DNA from 3 places in the Cupriavidus sp. UGS-1 genome. Region 1 is predicted to be linked to each of the others. Evidence: predicted binding sites of a transcription regulator. Region 1 holds the regulator's gene; each other region holds the start of a gene.
What was found. The regulator FNR, encoded in region 1, switches genes on or off when oxygen is low (the NO sensors DNR and NnrR bind a similar motif). The targets are predictions, from matches to a motif close to TTGATNNNNATCAA.
Positions count from the first base shown of each region.

Region 2: a site for FNR is predicted at 1,831-1,844, ahead of LRR16_RS06380 (universal stress protein). Genes of this name have one in related genera too.
Region 3: a site for FNR is predicted at 2,649-2,662, ahead of LRR16_RS17850 (universal stress protein). Genes of this name have one in related genera too.

Region 1 covers NZ_JAJQJF010000033.1:8,870-13,961, reverse strand. The annotation lists gene LRR16_RS24255 (sulfite exporter TauE/SafE family protein) at 1-708, opposite strand, end outside; gene fnr (fumarate/nitrate reduction transcriptional regulator Fnr) at 899-1,546, shown strand; gene LRR16_RS24245 (hypothetical protein) at 1,608-1,877, opposite strand; gene LRR16_RS24240 (FixH family protein) at 1,874-2,125, opposite strand; gene ccoG (cytochrome c oxidase accessory protein CcoG) at 2,138-3,577, opposite strand; gene ccoP (cytochrome-c oxidase, cbb3-type subunit III) at 3,630-4,592, opposite strand; gene LRR16_RS24225 (CcoQ/FixQ family Cbb3-type cytochrome c oxidase assembly chaperone) at 4,597-4,806, opposite strand; gene ccoO (cytochrome-c oxidase, cbb3-type subunit II) at 4,809-5,092, opposite strand, start outside.
Region 2 covers NZ_JAJQJF010000003.1:334,965-340,056, reverse strand. The annotation lists gene LRR16_RS06385 (MBL fold metallo-hydrolase RNA specificity domain-containing protein) at 1-862, opposite strand, end outside; gene LRR16_RS06380 (universal stress protein) at 936-1,775, opposite strand; gene LRR16_RS06375 (zinc-dependent alcohol dehydrogenase family protein) at 2,096-3,109, shown strand; gene LRR16_RS06370 (universal stress protein) at 3,211-3,666, shown strand; gene LRR16_RS06365 (bifunctional acetate--CoA ligase family protein/GNAT family N-acetyltransferase) at 3,712-5,092, shown strand, end outside.
Region 3 covers NZ_JAJQJF010000014.1:81,888-86,979, forward strand. The annotation lists gene LRR16_RS17840 (DEAD/DEAH box helicase) at 1-898, shown strand, start outside; gene LRR16_RS17845 (serine/threonine protein kinase) at 930-1,961, shown strand; gene LRR16_RS17850 (universal stress protein) at 2,093-2,530, opposite strand; gene LRR16_RS17855 (hypothetical protein) at 2,839-3,102, opposite strand; gene LRR16_RS17860 (YafY family protein) at 3,440-4,474, shown strand; tRNA gene LRR16_RS17865 (tRNA-Met) at 4,600-4,676, opposite strand; gene LRR16_RS17870 (MFS transporter) at 4,823-5,092, opposite strand, start outside.

The DNA of each region.
Region 1 (5,092 bases):
GGCCGCGCCGAACAGCGCGACCGCCGCGCCGATGCCGCGGCGGACCCATGGCCGGCGCGCCAGCACGCGCAGGCCCGCCGACAGGCTCGACAGCATCAGCAGATTGGGCAGCGTACCGACGCCGAAGGCCAGCATCACCAGCGCGCCCGACGCGGCGCTGCCGGCCAGCAAGGCCAGCGCGAGCGCGGCGTAGACCATGCCGCAGGGCACCAGCCCCCAGGCCAGTCCGGCGACGTAGCGGCGCAACAGGCGCCGGGCGCCGCGCGGGGCGGCGCCGGTTTCCTTGCGCGCGATGGCCCTTGCGCCCCAGCGCGCCCAGCGCGCGGCGAGCCGCCGCGCCACGGCATCGACGCCGGGGATCGTTCCAACCAGCCGCGCGGCACCCAACGTCCACAGCCCCGCCAGCAGCAGGCTCGCGCTGCCGGCCGCGAACAGCGCCCGCTGCACGGGCAGATACTGCGCCTTCCAGGCGGCCGCGCCGACCGCGCCCAGCAATGCGCCGAGCAAGGCGTAGGCGCTCAGGCGGCCGGCATGCAGCACCAGCAGTTCGCGCACCCACGCCGCGCGGCTGCGGTACAGCGCCACCGGCGCGGCCTGCCCGGCATCGTTGCCCTCGAGCACCAGCGCGATGCCGCCGCACATCGCCGCACAGTGGACGCCGCCCAACAGCGCCAGCAGAAACACGCTGGCCAGTACGCCGATCGCCATGTCAGGCTCCCCTCGCCGGCATGGAGCACGGTAGAATGGCCGCTTGCTTCACGCCCATCGCCCCCATCGCGCCGTCGATGGCAGTCCCTTCCCTTCGCGCGGATTCCAATTGCTGAACGCCATTCCCCTGAACGACCAATCGACCCGCTGCTCCACCTGCTCGCTGGGACAGCTGTGCCTGCCGGTCGGCATGTCGGCGCAGGACGTCGAGAAGATGGACACGCTGGTGCAGGAGCGCGTGCGCGTGCGCAAGGGCGAACCGCTGTATCGCCTCGGCGATCCGCTCGACGCGGTCTATGCGATCCGCTTCGGCACGCTGAAGACCCACGTGACGATGGAAGACGGCCGCGCGCAGATCACCGGCTTTCATCTGCCCGGCGAAGTGGTCGGCTTCGATGGGCTGACCGAGATGCGGCATGCGTCGGACGCGACCGCGCTCGAGGACACCGAGGTCTGCGTGGTGCGCTACGACGAGATCCAGACGCTGTCGGCCTCGCTGCCTTCGCTGCAGCACCAGTTCATGCGGCTGATGAGCCGGGAAATCACGCAGGACCAGATGATGCTGATCACGCTGGGCTCGATGCGCGCGGAGGAGCGGCTGGCGGGCTTCCTGATCAGCCTGTCCGAGCGCCTGTCGGCACGCGGCTATTCGCCGTCCGAGTTCGTGCTGCGGATGAGCCGCGAGGAAATCGGCAGCTATCTGGGCCTGAAGCTCGAGACCGTCAGCCGGCTGTTCTCGCGCTTCGCCGAGGCCGGCCTGATCCAGATCCGCCAGCGCCACGTGAAGCTGGTCGACATGGACGGCATCCGCCAGCTGCTGGGCAAGACCGCCTGCTGATCCCCGCGCGGCAGTCGCGGCAGTGACGCCCGCGGCAGCCGCTGCCAGCATTGCCATCGCCCTACTCCAGTTCGTCGGCCGCCGACATCGGCGACGACATCGGGGCCAGCATCGATGCCGGCAGCATGCACAGCGTCAGCGCGCTGGACAGCGCGCACACCGCCCACGCGACCGCGAAGCCGATCGTATAGATGGCGCCGTGCGACAGCTCGAGCGGCCGCCCGAAGACGCGCAGATCGCGCGGATCGATCAGCGAAAACACCAGCACGAAGGCCACGGCCGCGCCGACGAAGGCGGGCCACAGCACCCACATCAGCCAGCGCGCCTTCATGGCCGTGCCACCGATCGGGGATCGACCGCGTCGCGCGAGTCCTGCGTGGCAGCCGAAGCCGCCACCGCCGCCGGCGTCGCCGCCTGCCGGACCAGCAGCCCCTGACGCACCACGCCGTCGACGATCGGCCGGTCCGCGTGCCGCAGCGCGACCCAGATCGTCACCGCACAGCCGATCATCGCCAGCGCCGGGCCACTGATCAGCAGCCACGGCCACGGCTCCTTCCACCACGGTTTGCATTGGGACATGTCGATGCCTCGTTACGGTTGGTCGGGAACGAAAAAGCGGGTGGACTGCCGCACCTGCACGCGCTCGGCTCCGGGCCCGGCCCCAGGCGCTGCGGGCGAGCCGCTGACGACGATGTCGACCACATGGGTGCCCGACGCGGCCTGCTCCAGCGGCACGCGCAGCCGCAGCGGCAGCAGCCGGTTCGATGTAGGCGCCAGATGGCCGGCAGCGCGCTCGTATTCGACGGACAGCCCCGGCAGGCCAGGACTTTCCGCCGCGATGGCCACGTCCAGTTCGCCTTCGGTGGTATTGATCAGCTGCAGCCGGTAGACGTTCTCGATCCAGCGCCCTTCCACTTCGCGCGCCAGCGCCTGCCGGTCGCGGATGATGTCCACCTTCAGCGGCGTGCGCACCGCGACCGACCAGACGAAGCCGCCGGCCAGCGCCAGCCACAGCACCGCATACAGCACGATGCGCGGGCGTACCACGCGGCGGCGCGCATTGGCCGCGGACAGCGCGCGCCGCATCGCGTTCTCGGAGGTGTAGCGAATCAGTCCGCGCGGATAGCGCATCTTGTCCATGACCTGGTTGCAGGCATCGATGCAGGCCCCGCAGCCGATGCACTCGTACTGCAGCCCGTCGCGGATATCGATGCCGGTCGGGCACACCTGCACGCAGATGCTGCAGTCCACGCAATCGCCGATGCCCAGCGCGCGCGGGTCGGCCTTGCGCGAGCGCGAGCCGCGCGGCTCGCCGCGCTGCGTGTCGTAGGTCACCACATAGGTGTCCTTGTCGACCATCACGCTCTGGAACCGCGCATACGGGCACATGTACTTGCAGACCTGCTCGCGCATGAAGCCGGCGTTGCCCCAGGTGGCGAACGCGTAGAAGCCGATCCAGAACGTTTCCCACGGCCCGGTGGACAGGTCCAGCACCGCACGGCCCAGCGCGTCGATCGGCGAGAAGTAGCCGACGAAGGTAAAGCCCGTCCACAGCGCGATCGCGATCCACAGCAGATGCTTGGTCGCCTTCAGCCGCAGCTTGCGCGGGCTCCAGCGTTCGCCGTCGAGCCGGATGCGCGCGATGCGGTCGCCCTCGACCTTGCGCTCGATCCACAGGAAGATCTCGGTGTAGACCGTCTGCGGACAGGCATAGCCGCAGAACAGCCGTCCGGCGATCGCGGTGAACAGGAACAGCGACAGCGCCGAGATCACCAGCAGTACCGCCAGGTAGATCACGTCCTGCGGCCACAGCACCAGGCCGAACAGATAGAACTTGCGCGCGCCGAGGTCGAACAGCACCGCCTGGCGGCCGTTCCATTGCAGCCACGGCGTGCCGTAGAACACCAGCTGCGTGGCCAGCACCATGGCGATGCGCCAGTTGGCGAACGCCCCGCTCACGGCGCGCGGATAGATCTTGCGCCGGACCTCGTACAGCGAGGCCTCGGCCGAGTCGATGCCTGGCGCGTTCATGGCTGCTCCGGATGAGTCGGCATGCGAGACCGGTTGCCGCAAGCGGTGTCCATCATTGCCCCGCGGCCGGCATCGTGCCGCTGTCGGCCGACAGTCCCCACACGTATGCGGTCAGCATGCGGATGCGCTCGGGCGTCAGGATGTCCTCGTGCGCGGGCATCCGGTTGTCGTGTCCCTGCAGGATCGCCTTGACGATATTCGCCTCGGCGCTGCCGTGCAGCCAGACCTTGTCGGTCAGGTTGGGCGCGCCGAGCGCCTGGTTACCCTTGCCGGCGCCACCGTGGCAGGCGACGCAGGTCGACTTGAACAACGGCTCGCCGCGTGCCGCGCGGATCGGGTTGAAGGCCAGGCCCGCCAGCGATCGCACGTATTGCGCGACATCGCCGGCGCCCTTCTCGTCGATGACGGCGGCGAACGACGGCATCACGCCATGCCGGCCCTTGGCGATGCTGTGCATGATCGTGGCCGGATCGCCGCCATGGAGCCAGTCGCGGTCGGTCAGGTCGGGAAAGCCGCGGCTGCCGCGCGCATCGGACCCATGGCACTGCGCGCAGTAGTTCAGGAACAGCCGCTGCCCGATCTCGCGCGCCTCGGGATCGGCGGCCACCTGTTCGATCTTCAGATCCATGTACTTGCCGTACACCGCCTGCTGGCCGCGCAGCGCGGCCTGCCGCTGCGCCGCCAGCTCGCCCTGGCTGGTGAAGCCGAGCATGCCGCGATACGCGCCGAGGCCCGGATACAGCACCAGATAGCCGAGTGCGAACAGGCAGCTCAGCAGGAACATCCACATCCACCAGCGGGGCAGCGGGTTGTTCAGCTCGCGCAGATCGCCGTCCCAGACGTGGCCGGTGTCCTGCGTCGGTGCACCGTGATCGGCGCCCGCGGGCGCGTTCGATGCGGCCGCTCCCTTGGCGACGCGCGTCTGCGAAAACAGCAGCCAGACGCACCAGACGATGCCGCCCAGCGCGATCGCGCCGATGTAGTAGCCCCAGAAATCCGAAATAAAGTCGCTCATGACATCAATGTCCCTGCTCGATGGCCTGCGGACGCGCGGCGCCGCCGCTGGTGTTGTCGCTGGTTTTGTCGCTGCCGGCCTCGTCGGGCAGCGCGAACGGCAGCCAGGCGGCTTCCCGATTGGCGTGGCGCCGGCCGCTGGACCACGCCCAGCAGACGATGCCGATAAAGACGACGAGGAAGATCAGCGTGGAAAACGCGGTCAAGGTCGCCATGGTCATTGCCCTGCGCTGGGCGTGCCCACGGCGCGCCGATTGGTGCCGAGGCCCTGCAGATAGGCCACCAGCGCGTCCTCTTCGGTCTTTCCCTTCAGCGCGTCGGGCGCCGTTTCGATGTCGGCCTCGCTGTACGGCACGCCGAGCGTGCGCAGCGTGCGCATGCGCTGGCGGATGTCGTCGGTCGGCAGCGCCGTCCTGGCCAGCCACGGATACGAAGGCATCACCGACTCGGGCACGACGTCGCGCGGATTGCGCAGATGGATGCGCTGCCAGTCGTCCGAGT
Region 2 (5,092 bases), on a different contig from region 1:
CCTCGGGATGCAATGCGAATATCTTGGTCGCATTGATGGCCAGCGGGCTATTCAGGTACACCGGCACGAATGGCAATCGGCCCTGATCACGCAGCCACTTCAGGCAATACAATATCGTCTGCGTGCGTCCGACCGCGAACGCGGGGACTATAACCGTGCCGCCACGTTCGACCGTCCGCGTGACAGCCGCTCCGAATGTGTCGCGAGGATCGTCCGAGGGATGTGCCCTGTTCCCGTACGTCGATTCGACGAGGAGGACATCGGCGTGTTCGATCGGTTCAGGCGGTCGCATCACCAGATCCTGCTGTCTGCCAAGGTCCCCCGAGAACACGATTTGACGACCGTTGACATGGAGCGTGACGACAGCCGAGCCGATGATATGGCCGGCGCGTGAAAACTCGACATCGATGTCATCGGTCACGCGTCGCCGTTGATGAAAGGAGACCAATTCGAGCCGGCGAAGCGCCCGCGCGACATCGGCTGTCTGATACAACGGCAACGCCGGTTGGTGCCGCGAGAAGTGCTTGCGATTTGCATAAGCGGCGTCCTCCTCGGCCAGATGTGCACTGTCCGGCCACAGGATGCCGCACAATTGCGCCGTCCCAGCGGTGCAGTAGACGCGCCCCCGAAAGCCGTTCTTGACCAGTAGTGGCACGTAGCCGCTGTGGTCCAGATGCGCGTGCGTCAGTACAACGGCGTCGAGGCTCGACGGCTCCACCGGCAACCGGTCCCAGTTACGCAGACGCAGCGCCTTGTAGCCTTGAAACAATCCGCAATCGACCATCACGCGCGACCGTCCTGTATCGAGTACGAATCGCGACCCGGTGACCGTATCCGTCGCTCCCAAGAATTGCAAACGCATGTCCTGAATCCTCTGTGCCCGCCCCTCTGAGAAGCGGGTCGAAATCGATCTGCGTGCAGATGCTCATTGCCGGTCAGTGGGACATCAGCACCGGTACGGTCATCGCCGCGAGCATGGTCCGCGTGACGCCACCGAGCACCATCTCGCGCAGTCTGCCGCGCCCATATGCGCCCATCACGATCATGTCGGCTCCGCAGTCCGCCGTTCGCGACAGCAGGAATTCCGCCACCGCCATATCGTCGTCACAAAGGGCAGACTCGGCGCGCGCCTGAATGCCATGGTCGCCCAGCGCTGTCAGGGCCTGTTCGACCGGGCTGGCGTCCACGTGCGGTGGTCTGAGTTCTTCCTCGACACTGATCACCGTCACGGCACCCCCGGCCAGCAATGGCACGGCGTCGTGCAGGGCACGGGCCGATTGCCCGCTGCCGTTCCATGCCAGCACCGCTCTGCGCCCGACCGTCTCGAACGTCCCCGCGTAAGGAACGACAAGCACGGGGCGCCCAGACTCCAGCACGAGGGACTCGACGAACTGCGGTGCCACATAGCTGCCCGGGTCCTCCGAATCGTACTGACCTGCGACAATCAAGTCGGCCTCGCGCGTTTCGCGCACTACTGCAGACGGCAGCACCCCTTCCACGACCCGCCATTGCGCACGCTCCAGTCCAAAAGCGTGCATGCACGCCTCGAACTGGCGCCGCACCACCTCTCTGATTTCCTGCCTGCGCCTGCGGTCGGCTTCCAGCACGATTCCGGCGCCCTCCATCAAATAGAACCAGGCCGGATCCGGCATGAAGCCTGCATACAGACCGATCAGCCTGGCACCGTGATCCCTGGCAAGGCCTGCGGCCAGCTCCAGTCGATGCATCGCACGCCGGCCGGCGTCCAGGTGGACCATGATGTTGCTGTAAGGCATGGCGATTCTCCTGACGTTACATGCCTTCACTGTATGGAAAGGATCCTCGTCCGTATTGATGCACATCAAGGCGTCACGGCGTCTTCTCGCATTTGCTGCAATGGCACGTCGATCGTTTCATTGATGGACGTCAAGGAAATTTCTGCCGCGCCACGTACAGTCGACAGTGCGGGTACCGGCACCGCGATGCCTTGCCAAAAGCGGACGCCGACGCCGACGCGAAGCAATCCCACTTGGAGCCATGGCGATGCAACAATTCGTCCCCTCTGCGCTCGCTTATGCGCCGGGTCCCAATGGCCAAGATCCATAGTCCACCAGCCATGAACACCGCGACTCGCACCACTATGCATGCCATGGTCTTCGATGGCCATTCGCCCGAGCTCGAGTTGCGCGAAGTACCCATTCCCGAACCAGGTCCTGGCGAGGTCCGGGTCGCGATATCGGCCTGCGGCGTCTGCCGGACCGATCTGCATATCGTCGATGGCGAGCTGCCGCTGCCGAAGCCCGCTTTGATTCCTGGCCATGAGATCGTCGGCCGCGTAGACATCTGTGGCCCAGGTGTGACCAGTCTCCGACCCGGAGACAGGATCGGCGTTCCTTGGCTCGGGCGCACCTGCATGCACTGCGACTACTGCCTCAACAACCAGGAGAATCTGTGCGACGCCCCGCAGTTCACGGGCTATCTCCGCGATGGCGGCTACGCCCACTACGCCGTCGCCGATGCCGCGTACTGCTTTCCGATTCCGCAGGCTTACGACGATCTGCAGGCCGCCCCGCTTTTGTGCGCGGGCCTGATCGGGCTACGCACCCTCAATATGGCTGGCCCTGCGCGCAGAATCGGCATCTATGGCTTCGGCGCAGCCGCGCATCTGGTGGCCCAGATTGCGCTCGCGCGAGGCGCGGAGATCTATGCCTTCACGCGTCCGGGCGACACCGCTGCCCAGGCGCTGGCACAGGCAAGCGGCGCCTTGTGGACTGGCGGCAGCAATGAGGTGGCGCCGGTGGCGCTCGATGCCGCGCTGATCTTCGCTCCGGTCGGGGCGCTGGTGCCGTTCGCGCTCGCCGCCGTACGCAAAGGGGGAACGGTCGTCTGCGGTGGGATCCATATGTCGGACATCCCTGGTTTTCCCTACAGCCTGCTCTGGCAGGAGCGTCGCCTGGTTTCGGTGGCGAATCTGACCCGCGCGGACGGGCACGCGATGATGCGCATTGCCGACGAAGTGTCCCTGCACATGCAGGTCACGCCGTATGCGCTGACCGATGCCAATCGGGCGCTGTCGGACCTGCGCGCTGGCCGCCTTGCCGGCGCGGCGGTCCTCAGGATCGGACCTTGATCGACGCAAAGTTGATTAAGGTCAACGGCGTTCGCGATCAAATGGCTAAGCTCGATACATCGGGATCCCGGGCGCCAGCCCAACTACGGAGGAGTGCAATCATGTACAGGAAGATCGTCCTGGCGGTGGACGGCAGCAGTTCGTCCGACCTCGCCCTGACCCAGGCCATCACGCTGGCAAAAGCGTGCGGAGCCGAAGTCGAGGCCCTGTTCATTGCCGAGAATGTCGACGTCTACTTCGATGCGGGCTACTACAACCCCGACATGCTGATGAAGGCAATCCTCGCCAACGGGCAACATGCGCTGAACGAGGCCGGGCAACGTCTGTCGCAAGCCGGCATCGAACACCAGCTGAAGCTGATCGAGCGGCCGGTGTCGCCCGGCAAGATCGCGGATACCATCGTCGCTGAAGCCGATGCGAGGAACGCCGACCTGATCGTGTTGGGCACCCATGGGCGGCGCGGCGTGCGTCGACTGGTGATGGGCAGCGTCGCGGAAGGCGTGATTCGGCAGTCCAACAAGCCGGTCCTTCTGATCCGCAGCGAGAAGGAGGATTGAGAAGATGCGGCCCGACTCTGCCCACCTGCCCCGGCGCCCGCGGCAATGAGCACGCGCAATCTGGAGCATCTGTTCCGGCCCGAGTCGATCGCCGTGATCGGGGCATCGCGCCGGCCCGGCAGCATCGGCGCCGCGATCCTCGCCAACCTGATGGAGAGTGGATTCGCCGGGCCCGTGTATCCGGTCAATCCCAAGTACGACACACTGGCAGGACGGCCCTGCTACCGCAACGTCGCTGCGCTGCCACAGGCGCCGGAACTGGGCGTCATTTGCACGCCGGCAGAGTCCGTACCGAAGCTGGTCGAGGAATTAGGCCGGAAGGGCACACGCGCGGTGGTGGTGGTAACGGCGGGCCCACCCGCGGAGGGCGGCCAGCGGGCTGCATGGCGGCAAGCCATCCTCGACGCCAGCCGGCCTTACCTGCTCCGCGTGCTGGGGCCGAATTGCGTCGGCCTGATGGTGCCGCGGATCGGCCTGCACGCCAGCTTCGCCACGGGCCCGCTCAAGAGTGGGCCGCTTGCCTTTGCCACCCAATCCGGCGCGCTTGCCACCGCGGTGCTGGATTGGTCCCGCTCGCGCGACATTGGCTTTTCGCACTTTGTCTCGCTCGGCGACAGCGCGGATATCGACGTCGCCGACGTGCTGGACTATTTGGCGACGGATGCCTCCACGCGCGCCATCCTTCTCTATGTGGAGGCCGTTCGGGACGGCCGCAAGTTTCTCAGCGCGGCCCGCGCCGCAGCAAGAAGCAAGCCGGTGGTGATCGTCAAGGCAGGGCGCGTGCCCGACGGGGCGCGTGCCGCCGCCTCGCATACCGGCGCGTTGGCTGGCGCAGACGATGTGTGGGATGCCGTCATCCGGCGCGCAGGCTTGCTGCGCGTCACCTCCACCGAGCAGCTGTTCGACGCCGTCGAGACGCTGGCTCGGGGGCGTCCGCTGGCGGGCGAGCGGCTCTGTATCATCACCAACGGTGGTGGCGCAGGCGTGCTGGCGACCGATGCCCTGGTGCTGAGCGGTGGCACCCTGGCGACTCTCGGTGTCGACACCATTGCGGCGCTGGACCGTTGCCTGCCGGCGGGATGGTCACGCGGCAACCCCGTCGACATCGTTGGCGACGCCGACGCTGGCCGGTATGCGAATGCACTGGCCGTGGTCTCGCATGCCAGCGACGTCGACGCCGTGCTCACGATCCATGCACCGACCGCACTGGTGCCCACGCGGGCCGTGGCGCAAACCATCATCGACGGCGCGGCCGGCGCGACGCACCCCTTGCTAGCGTGCTGGCTCGGTGGCGACGATGCGCGCGACGCGCGGCTGCTCTGCCAGCGAGCCGGCATCCCGGCTTACGCCATGCCGGAGCAGGCGATTCGCGGCTTTCTGCAGCTGGTCGAGTTCCAGCGCAATCAACGCATGCTGCTGCATGTGC
Region 3 (5,092 bases), on a different contig from region 1:
TGCGGTCGATCGCGAGCGCAAGCGCGAACTGCTGGCGCACCTGGTGCGCGAGCACGACTGGCACCAGGTGCTGGTATTCACCCGCACCAAGCACGGCGCCAACCGGCTGGCCGAGCAGCTGAGCAAGGAAGGCTTGTCGGCGCTGGCGATCCACGGCAACAAGAGCCAGTCGGCGCGCACGCGCGCGCTGTCCGAGTTCAAGGCCGGCACGCTGCGGCTGCTGGTGGCGACCGACATCGCCGCGCGCGGCATCGATATCGACCAGCTGCCCCACGTGGTCAACTTCGACCTGCCGAACGTGCCGGAAGACTATGTGCACCGGATCGGCCGTACCGGCCGCGCCGGCGCCGAGGGCGAGGCGGTGTCGCTGGTCTGCGTCGACGAGCATGGCCTGCTGCGCGACATCGAGCGTTTGATCAAGCGCAAGCTCGAGCAGATCGTGCTGCCGGGCTTCGAACCGGATCCGACCATCGCGCCCGAGCCGATCCAGAAGGGCCGCCAGGCGCGCGGCCAGAATGGCGGCGGCGGACGGGGGCGTCCGCAGGGTGCCGGCAATCCTGGCGGCAATGGTGCCGGTAACGGTGCCGGCAATGGCGCCGGCAATGGTGCCGGTAAGGGCTCAGGCGCACCGTCGGGCGAGCGCCGTACGGAAGCGCGGCCGCCGCGCCAGCCCCGTCCCGCACGGCCGCAGGAAGCCGGCGCCGCGCCGCAGCGCAATGGCAAGCCGGGCGGCCACGCCAACGGCCAGGCGAAGGGCGGTGGCCGCCCGGCCGGCAATGGCGAACGTGCCCAGGCGGCGCCGCGCCCGGCGTCCGAGCCGAACGGTCCGTCGCGCAACCGCCGTCCCGGCCCGCAGGCCGCGCTGCTCGGCGGACAGCGTTCGCGGCAGGGGTCCTGACGCGCGCGTTGTCCTAAGCTAGCGCTTAGCCATGGTGATGTCGCCCGATTCCGCCGCCTCGCCGGACATTCCGTTCGCGGGACTGACGCCCGACCTGATCCTCGATGCGCTCGAGGTTGCCGGCTTCATGCCGGACGGCCGGCTGCTGGCGCTGAACAGCTACGAGAATCGGGTCTGGCAGGCGGGGGTCGAGGACGGCGCGCCGCTGGTGATGAAGTTCTACCGTCCCGGGCGCTGGAGCGACGCCGCCATCCTCGAGGAACATGCCTTCGTACGGCAGCTTGCCGAGGCCGAGATCCCGGCCGTGCCGCCGCTCGACTGCGGCGGCAGCACGCTGCTGTCGCATGGGGGCTTTCGCTTCGCGGTATTCCCGCGCTGCGGCGGCCGCGAGCCAGAGCTCCATCGCGCCGACACGCTGGCCTGGCTCGGCCGTTTCATCGGCCGCATCCACGCCGTGGGCGCGGCCCAGCCCTATCTCCACCGGCCTGCGCTCGATGTCGAGACCTTCGGCGTGGCGCCGCGCGACTGGCTGCTGGCGCACGACTGCATCCCGGCCGATCTGCGGCCGGCCTGGCAGGCCGCGGCCGATCTCGCCATCGATGGCGTGCGGCGCTGCTACGAGCGCGCCGGCGACGTGGCGATGCTGCGGCTGCATGGCGACTGCCATCGCGGCAACCTGCTGTGGATCGAGGCCGATCAGGCCCGTGGCGGCAGCGCCGGGCCGCATTTCGTCGACTTCGACGACAGCCGGAGCGGGCCCGCGGTGCAGGACCTGTGGATGCTGCTGGAGGGGGACCGCGCCGCGATGCAGAGCCAGTTGGCCGATATCGTGGCCGGCTACGAGGACTTCGCCGAATTCCCGATGCGCGAACTGCATCTGGTCGAGGCGCTGCGCACGCTGCGCCTGCTGCACTACAGCGCCTGGCTGGCGAGCCGCTGGAACGATCCGGCCTTTCCGGCCGCGTTTCCGTGGTTCGGCACGGCGCGCTACTGGCAGGACCGCATCCTCGAACTGCGCGAGCAGATCGCGCTGATGGACGAGCCGCCGTTGTGGTCGGCTTGATCGCGGGTTAATCGCGAGTTGATCGCGACTGGATCGGCCGAGCTGCCGATCGTCCCGGGCGCGACCGCGGCGCTCGTCACACTGTGGGCCTTGAATGGCCCGCATCATCAGGCCATCAGGCCATCACACCATCACGCCTTCTCCGGTGCCTTCACCAGGATCACCGGGCACGACGCATGCGCGACCACGCGGCCGGCGACCGAGCCCAGCACCGCGTCGAAGAACGAGCCGCGGCCATGGGTGCCGATCACGATGGCATCGGCGTTGACCGATTTGGCCAGCGCCACGATGCGGTCCGGCGGAAAGCCGCTGAGCGCATGCTTTTCCACGCGCAGTTGCGCGGCGGCCAGGATGTCGCAGACCGAGCGCATCGCCTTCTCGCTTTCCTCGCGATGCCAGTCGTCGATGGCGTCCTTGCTGACGAAGGCGCGGACCTGTCCGGTGACCTCCGGGGCGACGTGCACCACATGCACGGTCCGGTCGCCCTGCAGCAGCTTCCCTTCGGCGATAAAGCGGGCGGCGGCGTCGCTGAAGGCGGAGCCGTCGGTGGCGAGCACGATATGGGTCATGGCGAGGGTTCTCCTATCAGGGCCTTGCAGGCGTTGTCGACGGCCAGGCGGTCGGCGGAACGGCTGGCGTTGCCTTGCCTGGCTGAATTCATGATGGCAGCTAGGCGGCGATCTCGCCATGATTCCGGTCAAAAACTCGGCACTTCGCCCAATTGCATGCCTGATCCGGCACTTACTGCGACAGCAGCATCCCCGTAAAGGTCACCAGCCAGCCACTGGCGAGGCAGGCGCCGATCCACGCCGCCACGATCAGTGCATTGTCTCGAACGCTCATCGCTTGCTCCTTCGCTTCGTCACAACGGGCCGGCTCATTCGCCGATCGGCGCGGGGTAATCGCCGCGGGTGCCGGTACGGGCGCCCTCGCTGTAGACGTCGTGCGTGCGGGCGCCGTCCGCGTAGACGTTGAAGGCGCGCGCGCCACCGGCGAAGCGGTCCACCGAGCGGAACGTGTAGCCGTAGTCGTCGCCGGCATGCGAAGCGCGCACCGGCGCGGCGAACACGCTGTTCAGCGACAGCAGCGCGGTACCGGCGATGGCGGCGCTGAGAACCAGGCGGGTGGTGGTGATCTTCATGATTTTCTCCATTTGTTGAATTTTTGAGAATCGTTTTGCGGCCCGATGTCGTCAGCCGATGTGAGAAGAATAGGCTCACATCCGGGCGGTGACGCGACGCTGCCTCGTATCAGTTATTCAAAGTTTTTAACAATGCGAATGCGTGTGCCGCGCCGGCCTGGGCCTTGCCCACTCCGCGTGCCGGCGGGCATCGCATAGGCTGTTGCTCGCACTTTCGTTTCGGAGGGCCGAAGTGCGTGCCGGGAACCGTCGTTCCTTGTCCATTTCCTTCATTTCCGGACGCCCCGCTTGATAGGCTTCGCTCTCCCCACGGATGACCAACCTCTGATTGCGCTTTATGGCCCAACAGTTCGATTCGCAACTCGACGTTTCCATTCTTTCCGTCCTGCTTGACGACGGCGGTCCCCGGCGCTGGCTGAGCGCCGAGGACGTGGCGCGCGGCCTTGCCGCCCTCGGCGTCGCCGAACCGCCCGCCGAGGTGCTGCAGCAGCGGCTGGTGCTGCTGGTCGCCGACGGCTCGGCAGAGTGCCGCGCGCAGGGGCGCGGCCTGATGTGGCGCCGCGCCGAAGGCGCCGGCCGGATGCTCGCCAACGCCGGCACCTGGCTCAGCGACGAAGAGGCGCTGGCGCTGCAGGTGCTCAAACGGTTCGCCGGCCGCCAGATCACGTCGGTGATGGCGACCCTGCTGCGGCCGTTGTTCGATGCCGCCGAGTCGCAACTGCGCCGGCGCAGCGGCGAGGGCGCCACCGGGCGGATCGCCTGGCATCGCAAGGTATCGGTGGTCGAGCGCAGTTCGCCGCTGGTGCCGCCGCGGCTGCGCGAGGTCGTGCTGCTGCCGGTACTGACCGCGGTGTTCGAGGAGCGTTGCCTGGAAGTCGTTTACCGGCCGCGCTTCGAGCCGGAGAGCAAGCGCGTGTTGATGCCGCTCGGCGTGGTCGAGAAGGCCGGCATGGTCTATCTGGTCGGACTGGAAGACGAGGACCCGGCGCCGCAATGCCTGCGGCTGGACCGCGTCCACGCGGCGCACGCGCTGAAGGAGCGCTTCATCTATCCCGACCATTTCTCGCTGGCCGACTACGTCGAGGAGGCGGCCGAATTCGGGCTGCACGGCGACGGCAATATCAAGCTGGCGGTGCGCTTCGCCAGGGGCTGCGGCGACATCGTGCGCGACGCGCCGATGGCGCCCGATCAGACCGAGGAGATCGGCCCCGACGGTTCGCTGGTGGTTCGCTGCACGGTGGAGATGGCCGACTGGCTGGTGCGCTGGCTGCGCTCGTTCGGCCCGCAGGTCGAGGTGCTGGAGCCGGTGGCGCTGCGCCGCGCACTGGCGCTCGAGGTCAAGACGATGGCGCGGGCTTACTGTCGGAACTGAGGCGGGAACTGAGGCCGCAACTGAGGAGGCGGGGGGTGGGGCTCCCGGCAGCAGCCCCGATCGGGACCCTGGAGGGCGGCGCCAAAACAAAAAGGGGTCAGCTTGCGCTGACCCCTTCGAAATACTGGTGGCGAATCAGGGACTCGAACCCCGGACCTGCGGATTATGATTCCGTCGCTCTAACCGACTGAGCTAATTCGCCGACGAAGACCGCAATTATACGGGCCGTTGGATCGCTGTCAACACTTTTGTGCGGCCCTCCGGCATCCGAAGGAAAAAAAAACCGGCGGCCCTGCCGGACCGCCGGCCTCGCCGCCGGCATCGTAGCCGGCGGGGCGCGATCGAAGATCAGTCGCGCGCGTAGATGTCCACGTCTTTGGTCTCGCGGATGAACAGCGAGCCGACCACCAGCGTGATGCCGGCGATCACGATCGGGTACCACAGGCCGTAGTAGATGTTGCCGTTCTGCGCGACCAGGGCGAACGAGATGGTGGGCAGCATGCCGCCGAACCAGCCGTTGCCGATGTGGTAGGGCAGGGACATCGAGGTGTAGCGGATGCGAGTCGGGAACAGCTCGACCAGCATCGCGGCGATCGGACCGTAGACCATCGTCACGTA